DNA from 3 places in the Thermoanaerobacterium thermosulfurigenes genome. Region 3 is predicted to be linked to each of the others. Evidence: riboswitches for the same ligand, from Rfam matches in the RefSeq annotation. Region 3 holds a riboswitch; each other region holds the start of a gene.
What was found. A riboswitch is a leader RNA that binds a small molecule or an ion and turns the genes downstream of it on or off. The one in region 3 is predicted to bind cyclic di-AMP.
Positions count from the first base shown of each region.

Region 1: it holds a riboswitch for cyclic di-AMP, as region 3 does, so the genes downstream of both, HNR52_RS09120 (C40 family peptidase) here and HNR52_RS08770 (C40 family peptidase) in region 3, are expected to answer to the same signal.
Region 2: it holds a riboswitch for cyclic di-AMP, as region 3 does, so the genes downstream of both, HNR52_RS00010 (cell wall hydrolase) here and HNR52_RS08770 (C40 family peptidase) in region 3, are expected to answer to the same signal.

Region 1 covers NZ_JBPODR010000023.1:6,726-10,010, reverse strand. Annotated here, with positions in the region: gene HNR52_RS09135 (nicotinate phosphoribosyltransferase) at 1-628, shown strand, start outside; tRNA gene HNR52_RS09130 (tRNA-Leu) at 747-831, shown strand; gene HNR52_RS09125 (AEC family transporter) at 885-1,805, opposite strand; cyclic di-AMP (ydaO/yuaA leader) riboswitch at 1,994-2,124, shown strand; gene HNR52_RS09120 (C40 family peptidase) at 2,128-2,823, shown strand; gene typA (translational GTPase TypA) at 2,974-3,285, shown strand, end outside.
Region 2 covers NZ_JBPODR010000001.1:231-3,515, reverse strand. Annotated here, with positions in the region: gene HNR52_RS00020 (sensor histidine kinase) at 1-1,204, shown strand, start outside; gene HNR52_RS00015 (hypothetical protein) at 1,294-1,440, shown strand; cyclic di-AMP (ydaO/yuaA leader) riboswitch at 1,498-1,626, shown strand; gene HNR52_RS00010 (cell wall hydrolase) at 1,627-2,451, shown strand; gene HNR52_RS00005 (TMEM165/GDT1 family protein) at 2,516-3,079, opposite strand.
Region 3 covers NZ_JBPODR010000021.1:14,141-17,425, forward strand. Annotated here, with positions in the region: gene HNR52_RS08765 (sigma-70 family RNA polymerase sigma factor) at 1-323, opposite strand, end outside; gene HNR52_RS08770 (C40 family peptidase) at 591-1,271, opposite strand; cyclic di-AMP (ydaO/yuaA leader) riboswitch at 1,277-1,394, opposite strand; gene ku (non-homologous end joining protein Ku) at 1,552-2,361, shown strand; gene HNR52_RS08780 (ATP-dependent DNA ligase) at 2,364-3,285, shown strand, end outside.

The DNA.
Region 1 (3,285 bases), on a different contig from region 3:
AGTTATTCCAGACAAGCCTTTACTTTGTTTTGGCGCAAGACATGTGCATCCTGCAGTGGCGCCTGTCATGGAAAGGGCCGCCCTTATAGGTGGTGCTGATGATGCTAGCTGTATATTGGGAGCAAAGCTTTTAGGCCGTGAACCAAAGGGCACAGTGCCACATGCGGCTTTTCTGATAGCTGGCGACACTCTTACTGTAGCAAAGGCTTACAGTGAGATAACGCCTAAAGATGAGAAAATAACTATTTTAGTAGATACATTTAAAGATGAAATTGAAGAATCATTGAGAGTGGCTGAATTTTTAGGAGATAGGTTGTATGGCATAAGATTGGATACGCCATCGGAAAGAGGGGGTGTGACAGCAAGCCTTGTGTATGAGCTTAGGCAGAGGCTTAACCAAAAAGGGTTTGACAATGTCAAGATCATTGTGTCTGGTGGGCTTACACCAGAAAGGATAAAAGAGCTTGCATTAAGCGGTGCAGATGCATTTGGTGTTGGTAGTTATATATCAGATGCATCTCCTATAGATATGACGATGGATATTAAAGAAGTGGAAGGAAAACCTATTGCTAAAAGAGGTAGAATTCCCGGAAGGATAGAGAATGCAAAATTAAAGAGGATAATATAGACAGACATGAATCTATGCTTGTCTGTATAATACTAAATGAATCGCAATTTATACAAAAAGGTATTGACACAAACAAAAAAACATTATATAATAACTAATGTGCTAACGATGTTGTGACGCGGGGGTGGCGGAATAGGCAGACGCGTACGTTTGAGGGGCGTATGGAGTTTTCCGTGCGGGTTCAAGTCCCGCCCTCCGCACCAAAATGAAAATAAATATTTTACATAAAAAAAGCCTTTCAAAAGGCTTTTTTTTTTTAATGCCACTTTACCATTATAATTGACATGAATACAATCGCAACAATCGTCGTTGTCGTTATAAAGATCGATGCAAGTTTGGTGTTTAGATTTCTCTCATCAGAATATATGACTGCTACAAGCGCTGTTGGCATGATAGTTCCTAACATTATGGTTTTAATTGTCATTGATGCGGTATTGAAAAACAGAGGCAAGACAAAAAATAATGCTATGCCTGGTGCATATTTAATGGCAAGTCCTTTAAGTAGCGATAAAATTTCATCCTTTTCTAAATTAAAATCAAGAAAGTATCCTATTACAAACAAAGCCAATGTTGTATTAGGCATTGAAATTTGTTCTGCCAGGTTAACGATTAAGCTTGGGAATTTAATACCTATGATATTCAATATGAAGGCTATTATATACGTATCAAAAGGCACAAAGTACAAGATCTTTTTAAATACTTTCTTTAGATCTAATTTATCACTTTGAGAAAATACATATGCAGCGATATATGCGATTCCAAAGACGTTAAATGAATTTCCCATGTCAAACATGGCAATGTGCAAAAGACCATTGTTGCCGTAAATTTGTTGGATAAACGGGAAAGCGAAAAGACCTATGTTATATCCGCAGAGAGATATAATTAAAGTGCCTTTTGTTTCTCTTTTTAAATTTGCGTTTCTAAAGGCTAAAAAGCCTACAAGAAAAGTGATGAAGCCGAAAGCAAAGCCTGATAATGTTAAAACGAACAAGTTTGTATTTACTTTTGTAGTCAAGAAAACTTTTGCGATGCTGGCAGGTAATGTTATGTATATGATAAAACTATTTATTACCTTTCCCGTTTCTGCAGGTAGAAATTTCATTTTCTTTACTGCGTAACCGAAAAATATTATGATGATGCTTATTGCGATTTTTTGAAGTATGACTATTTGACTCATTCATATCCTCCTTTTCGTATATCAAATAAAATTATACTACAACAAGCTTCTTATTTATAGAGATTGTAACAAATTTATAAATTTTTTATAAAATATATTAAGAGTTTATTAAAAAAATCTTAAAAAATTATTATGAAAACATTGACTTTATTAATCGTTTTTGATAAAATAAAAGAAACTTGTACATATTAGCAATCTTGCCGAATCCTATTTAGGTACGGAGGATTTTTCATGTTTGGGGTTAATCTGCCATATGCAGTAGGGGTACCTTCTATCCCGCACCCGTCAACTAACTCCGGAGGCAAAAGGAAGGAGATTAGCTATGAATAGCAAATTAGGTAAATTTATTTTTGGTGTATCCGTTTTCGGCATGACTATGGTAGGTTCTTCGATGCTTACACATATTTATGCAGCAGATCTTGGAAGTGGCGTCGTCATTGGAAACGGTGTAAATGTCAGAAATGGCGGAAACTTGTCGTCAATGGTTATCACACAGTTAAATTATAGCGATGTGGTTACAGTGATTGGACAGGATAATGGCTGGTACAACATAAAGCTTTCAGATGGGACTGTAGGCTGGATATATGGAAAGTACCTTTCATTAAGGTCTTCAAGTACGGTGTCAAGGGGTGATGTTGATAGAAGCATTGCCTCAAGGCTGATCGATTTTGGTAAAGAGTTTTTAGGAACAAGGTATGTTTACGGTGGTGAATCTCCATCGGGTTTTGATTGTTCTGGTTTTACTCAATACGTCTTTAAAAGCGTCGGTATTAGTTTGCCAAGGACTGCTGATGTTCAAGCTACAGTAGGAACTTACGTTGATAGAGCAGATTTGCAGCCTGGTGATTTGGTGTTTTTTAAGACATTAGGGAGCAGCATAATAAACCATGCTGGGATATACATAGGAAATGGGCAGTTTATGCACGCTTCATCTGGTGCTGGAAAAGTCATGACAAGCTCTTTATATGAAGATTACTACAGCACTCACTATGCTGCAGCCAGAAGGGTTATACAGTAAACTAAATATAACGACAAAAAGGCACTTTCATGTGTCTTTTTTTGATGCATTTTTTAGGCGATATTTTATAGTTTGTTGACTATTTAGGCATATTAATATATCATTATATATTGTATAAAATTTGCATTTGTGTGGAAGGAGTTAACCTAAATGGGGTTTGTAAGGGACGATATAAGGAATGTAGCTATAATAGCGCATGTTGATCACGGGAAAACAACTTTAGTAGACGGTATGCTTAAGCAAAGCGGCATTTTTAGGCAGAACGAAAAAGTCGAAGAGAGAGTAATGGATTCAAATGAGTTAGAAAGAGAAAGAGGAATAACTATTCTTTCAAAGAATACAGCTATTAGGTATAATGGTGTAAAGATAAACATAGTTGATACACCAGGGCATGCTGATTTTGGTGGTGAGGTAGAACGGGTATTAAAAATGGTTGATGGTGTATTGTTGCTTGTAGATGCT
Region 2 (3,285 bases), on a different contig from region 3:
AGTCGAAAAGCTAAAAGAGGTTGATGGCATAATAACAAGTGTAGACAAAGATTTACTTTTCGGATCGTCAATAGGTGAAAATATGTATTTAAAGATTGTGGATTCGCATGGGAAAATTGTGTACGTGTCTTCACCGCATTTGATTGATATACCATATGATAAAAATATAAATGTACCTACAAAAATAGAAAAAAATGAGACACATATAGCATATATAAACAGAAAGTATACTTTTGGGAATAAATTTTTTTATATTCAGGTTTATGAAGATTTAAAAAATCAGTATTTTTTCTTAAAGCTTTTGTTTGTTATGATGGCTGTTTCCGATGTCATTGGAGTTTTGGTGTCTTTTTTTGCAGGATATTTTATAACGGGTAGAGCATTAAGGCCTGTTGATTATATGGTGAGAGAAGTTCATGCAATCGACGAGAAAAAATTAAATAAAAGATTGAGCATTAGTGGAAATAATGATGAACTGTCTAAGCTCGCTGCTACATTTAATGACATGCTGGATAGGTTGGAAGACTATTTTAAAAGGCAGAATGCATTTATATCAAATGTTTCCCATGAGCTTAGGACACCTTTGTCTATCTTGAAAGGATATATAGAACTTATAGACAGATGGGGGAAAGACAACAAAGATGTGCTGGAAGAGTCTATAGGCGCTTTAAAAAAAGAAGAGCAAGAAATGGAGATATTGATTGAAAGGCTTTTAATGCTGGCAAGAGGAGATAACAAGACGCTTAATATAAATAAGAAATTATTTAATGTTTATGAATTGATTGCAGAAATAGTCAGGGATGCTAAAGTGATTTTTAATGGGAAAAACATTGAAATTTTTTGCGATAAAAATTTGGAAGTGTATGCAGATAGGAACCTTATAAAGGAGCTATTAAGAATAATTCTCGATAATGCATTAAAATATACAGATATTGACGGCAACATAAAATTTTATGCAGAAGAAGCAGATAATAATGTAGCCGTAATAATTAAAGACGACGGCATTGGAATACCTGAAGAAGAGATTCCTTATATATTTGACAGATTTTACAGGGTTGACAAAGCAAGAAGCAAAGAAACTGGTGGAATGGGTTTAGGACTATCTATTGCAAAACTTATTGTTGAGCTGCATGGTGGAAGTATTGAAGTAAAAAGCAAGTTAAATGAAGGATCCGAATTTAAAATAACAATTCCCAAAATTTGATAGATGGGGTTGTTATTTATTTTTAGTGACATACTACACAATATATGGTATAATATATTTATAAAATCACTATATATTGGAGGGTATAAATGTTGCAAAAAGAAGCGACGAAGAATCAGCAGATGGAGGCAAAAAATTCTTCTAAGGAATATAAATGCCCTGATTGTGGGGCTCAGTTAGTTCCTGAAAGCGGATGTATTTACTGTCCATTTTGCGGTTACAGTGAATGCCACTAATTACCTATATTCCCATCAGTTTAATATGGACATATACAAGCATTCCCCTTATAATTAAAGTAAAATATGCCGAATCCCCGAAAAGGGGTACGGGGGATCTTTTTTTGGGGTGAATCCACTTAAGTGGTAGGGCGGCCCTTTGCCCGAACCCGTCAACTAACCTCGGAGGCAAAAGGGGGATTTTTTATGTTAAAAAAATGTATTAAGGTAAAGCCTCTCATTGCATCATTAGCAGCGGCTCTTTTATTTTCTCAGACGGCATTTGCGGCAACATATACTGTGAAGCCTGGTGATAGCCTATATAAAATAGGCTTAAATTATGGTACAACATACAATCAAATAATGAAGCTTAACAATATCAGTAATACAGTAATATATCCGGGGCAAGTATTAGTTGTACCTGGCAGTGACAACACATATACAGTCCAAAAAGGCGATAGTTTATACTTAATTGCCATGAAGTATGGTACTACTGTAGATGCTTTAAAAAATGTAAATGGTTTAACAGGCGATATGATTTATCCAGGTCAAGTTTTTGTCATACCAGCATCGACGTCTGGTACACCATCAACTTCTTCAAGTATAAGAAGCGATGTAACTACAAACAGGAGTTCTGTCCAAAGAGGTGTTATTTCATACACAAATGCTGATTTGGATCTTCTATCAAGGCTTATAAATGCAGAAGCTGGTGGTGAATCGTATCAAGCTAAAGTTGCTGTCGGTGCCGTGATAGTGAATAGGGTAAAAAGTGGTATATTTCCTAACTCCATAAAGGGTGTAATATATCAAGTCGATAGCAATGGCTACTATCAATTTACGCCTGTTGAAAATGGCTGGATAAATCTACCTGCCACACCAGACTCAATAAGTGCTGCAAGGGATGCCTTAAACGGTGTAGATCCTACAAACGGTGCACTTTATTACTTTGACGACAGCAATACTAACCAGTGGCTTTGGTCATTGCCAGTTGCATTGAGAGTTGGAAATATGGTATTTTCTTATGCAAGATAAAGATTATGCAAAATTGAGAGGCTAAGAGGAGCAAAATGGATACCGAAAGGTATCCATTTTGCTTTTATAATGTTTTTGCTTCGTACAAAGTGATAAAGCCAAATATTATAAAAATGATCGCTGATATGTAGTGTAAAAGCCTTGTCGGCAATTTCTTACCTAAATAAACTCCCAATACGATTCCGATGACATCGGCCATAAAAATTCCTGCAGTAGCGCCTAATAAAACAAATACAGGATTTTTGTATGTGGCAGTAAGTGCTAATGTCGAAAGCTGTGTCTTATCTCCAAATTCCGAAATAAAATATGTACTTATTATGGTGAAAACCGGACCGTATTTGGATTTTCTGATTTTTTCATGTCCTTCATGGCCATTTTTTAATGTAATCAACCCGAAAATTAAAAAAGATATGGCAGCCAATAGCTTCACGTATTTTATCGGTATGTACTCTGTAATAAATGAGCCAAACAAAACTGCAATACCCATATTTAAAAGGGCAGCGATCAATATGCTAATTAAGACAGTTCTGGCTTTTATAAATGTGGCAAATGCCATAGCCATAAACTGTGACTTGTCGCCCATTTCAGATGCAAAAACGAGAATAAAAGACGATATTAAAGCATTCATCAAATCTGCCTCCTTGTAATTAGTATGCCGAAAAAATAAAACCTATTACATAATATGTGCAACATATTACGTAAAGGTCTCATTCTTTAAGGCAAAGCCAGGTTAAAACCAGCATGTTGACTTTGCCACATATTTATATATGTGAACTACTCCCCTTTACATAGATGAATATTCTCGGCAACTTCTGTTGCCTGATATATCTGAAT
Region 3 (3,285 bases):
ATCAAATCGATGATCTCATTTTCCTCCTCATCTGCCTTTGCATTCAAAGAGAGAAAAGATTTTTTCTTTCTATAAGCATTTAAAAAATAAAATTTAAGCTGCATACTGCCATATGCTATGAATTCCTTGCCTTTTTTCTCATCAAACTGATGGATAGCAGCAATAAGCACTTCTCTTCCGTCTTGAAGCATATCATCAAAACTGTCGTATGGAAACTTTTTTGCTAATTTTATCAAAAGAGGATTAAACTTTTTTAAAATCTCATGGACAGAATCTTTATCACCACTTTTAGCCTTAAAGCACAGTTCATTATAACTTATCATCTACTACACACCTCACATAAAGTGAGGACCGGTCCCTTTCAGTGCAGCACTGTGCTTTAATTATATTAAACGAACAAACGTTTTGGTAATTGCGAGTTATAAAAAGTCAATGTAGAAAATTTATAATAATCAGTTATTTGTGACATTACTTGTCAACAAAACAAAGATTTCCATTTAAGACTTTATTTAATTTCTAAAAATAAAAGAGGCGCATATGTTAAATCAAAAAAACATATACGCCTCTATGTAGATGCTCTCTTTTAAATTTTAATAATATCTTCTTGCGCCTATATAGTACGTCCTAAACCAACCGCTAAAATCCGCAATAGCAGCCTTATTAAGGGAATCGCTCATGTGTATTAAACGATTATCTCCTATGTATATACCTTCATGTGTAGGACCACCGCCTGATGTAGAGAAAAACAATATATCGCCTGGCTGAAGATCAGATAAGCTTACAGCTCTACCACCTGCATACTGGTCATACGTAGTTCTGCCGATGCTTTTTCCAGCTTGCCTAAACACGTATTGAACAAATCCAGAGCAATCAAAACCTGCAGGTGTAGTACCACCAAAAACATACGGTACTCCAAGATATCTTTCTGCAATACTTACTATGTCAAAATTTGATGGGCGCTCATAACCACCCCTTGATGAAACGCCAGTTACAGTCGTCCTATTTAATACTGCCTCTGTAGCTGGTCCTACAATTCCATCAGGAGATAGTCCGTACCTTCTCTGCAGTGCGATCACTGCGCTTTTTGTCTTGCTGCCAAATATTCCGTCAATACCACCTGTGCTATAGCCAAGCCTGTTTAACGTTTGCTGCAAGCTAACCACCGCTTGTCCTCTTGAACCGTATTTCAAAAGCTCCATTGCAAATGCACTTGGCGCTTGCATAAGTGTTATTGACACTACCGCTGTTGCCACTATTTTTTTGTAATTCAACTCATTCATCCTCTCTTTATGCCTACGAGGTTAGTTGACGGGTTCGGTAAAGAGCAACCCTACCGCATACGCGGATTCACCCCAAAGATATCCCCCGCTCTTTCGATTAGGCATATTTTATTTTATTTTAATAAATTTAATAAAAAATTTATATTTTTAATAATTAATTAATATTATATAGGCAAATTGTATCAAAGTCAACCACATTCCATAAATTACCTGAAGATTGTGAGTTTTTCATGGTTATACTAATTAATAAATATCGAAAGAAGGTGAAAAAATGCGCTCGATGTGGAAGGGTGCCATCAGCTTTGGCCTTGTCAGCATCCCCATAAAACTTTATGCAGCCACAGAAGACAACTCCATCCATTTTAGACAGCTTCACAAGGACTGCAAATCACCCATAAAATACGAGAAGATTTGCCCTGTGTGCAATAAAGAAGTTTCTGATGAAGAAATCGTAAAAGGCTATGAATATGAACCAGGAAAATTTGTCATCATAGATGAAGAAGACTTAGAGAGAATTCCAAAGTCAACAGTTAAAACGATAGATATTATCGATTTTACAGACTTAAGGCAAATAGACCCCATATATTTCGATAAGACATACTACATCGCACCAGATGAAATAGGTGCAAAACCATACGTACTTTTAAGAGATTCTATGAAGAAATTAAACCGTGTAGCAGTCGCGCGGGTAGTAATCCGCTCAAAGCAAGATTTAGCCTGCATAAGAGTTTTCAATGACAACTACATGGTTATGGAAACAATGCACTTTCCTGATGAAATAAGAAGTACAAATGAGCTTCCACCTATCCGCAATGTAGATCTTCACGAAAATGAGGTGAAAATGGCTATAAAACTTGTGGATACTCTGACATCTGATTTTTCCCCTGAAAAATATGATGACAACTACAGAAAAGCCCTGATCGAAATAATCGAGTCGAAAATTCAAGATAGAAAATTTGAAATACCTGAATCGCCAAAAGAAGAAAATGTCCTGGACCTTGTAAGCGCATTAAAAGCCAGCATCGAATCAGTAAAAGGAGAAAACATTGCAAAAAAATCAAAAAAGAAAAAAGGTGCATAAAGATGTCCCTGATGGATGAAAAAATTTCTCCTATGCTGGCTATATCGGGAAATGTATTTGACGATCCAAGTTGGGTGTATGAAATCAAATGGGATGGTTCGAGGACAATAGCATTTCTTTCATCTTCTACAAAACTTCAAGACAGAAGGCTAGTAGATATAAGCCACCAATTCCCAGAACTTATGGAAGTAAATAAATGTCTAAAATCAAATGAAGCCATACTTGATGGCGAGCTAATCGTTCTAAAAGACAATAAACCAAGTTATAGAAACATAATGATGCGAAAACACCAACAAAACAAACTAAAAATAGAACTTTTAAGTAAATCCAATCCCGCAATATTTATAACATGGGATGTAATATATGTTGATGGAAAAGAGCTATTAAACTACCCACTGATTGAGCGCAAAGAAATTTTAAGTAAAATCGTCAGTGAAGGCAATCTAATAAGGATATCTGATTATATATTTGGACAAGGCAAAACTTTATTTGCGGAAACTGGTAAAAAGCAACTGGAAGGAGTAATGGCTAAAAAAGCAGACTCAAAATATTACTTAGGGAAAAGAAGTAGTCTATGGCAAAAATTCAAACACCACATAATACTAAACGCTGTAATATTGGGGTATAAAATAGATAAAACAGCGTTAGTCTTGGGTCTTTACAACGAGGAGGACAAACTTGTGCACATTGGAAATGTAGAATCTGGAATATCGCAAAAAGAATTATCATCATTCTTAGAAGTTGCCAACGATCTTAAGGTCAACCCTGAATTTTACGGTCTTGCCATTAACAACGTTCAATGGATAATGCCTTTTATTGTATGTAAGGTTAAATTCATGGAATGGTCAGAAAATTTCAAAATGAGAGCACCGTCTTTCTTAGAATTTGCCTTAGATGTGAAACCTACCGAATGCAGATTCATGT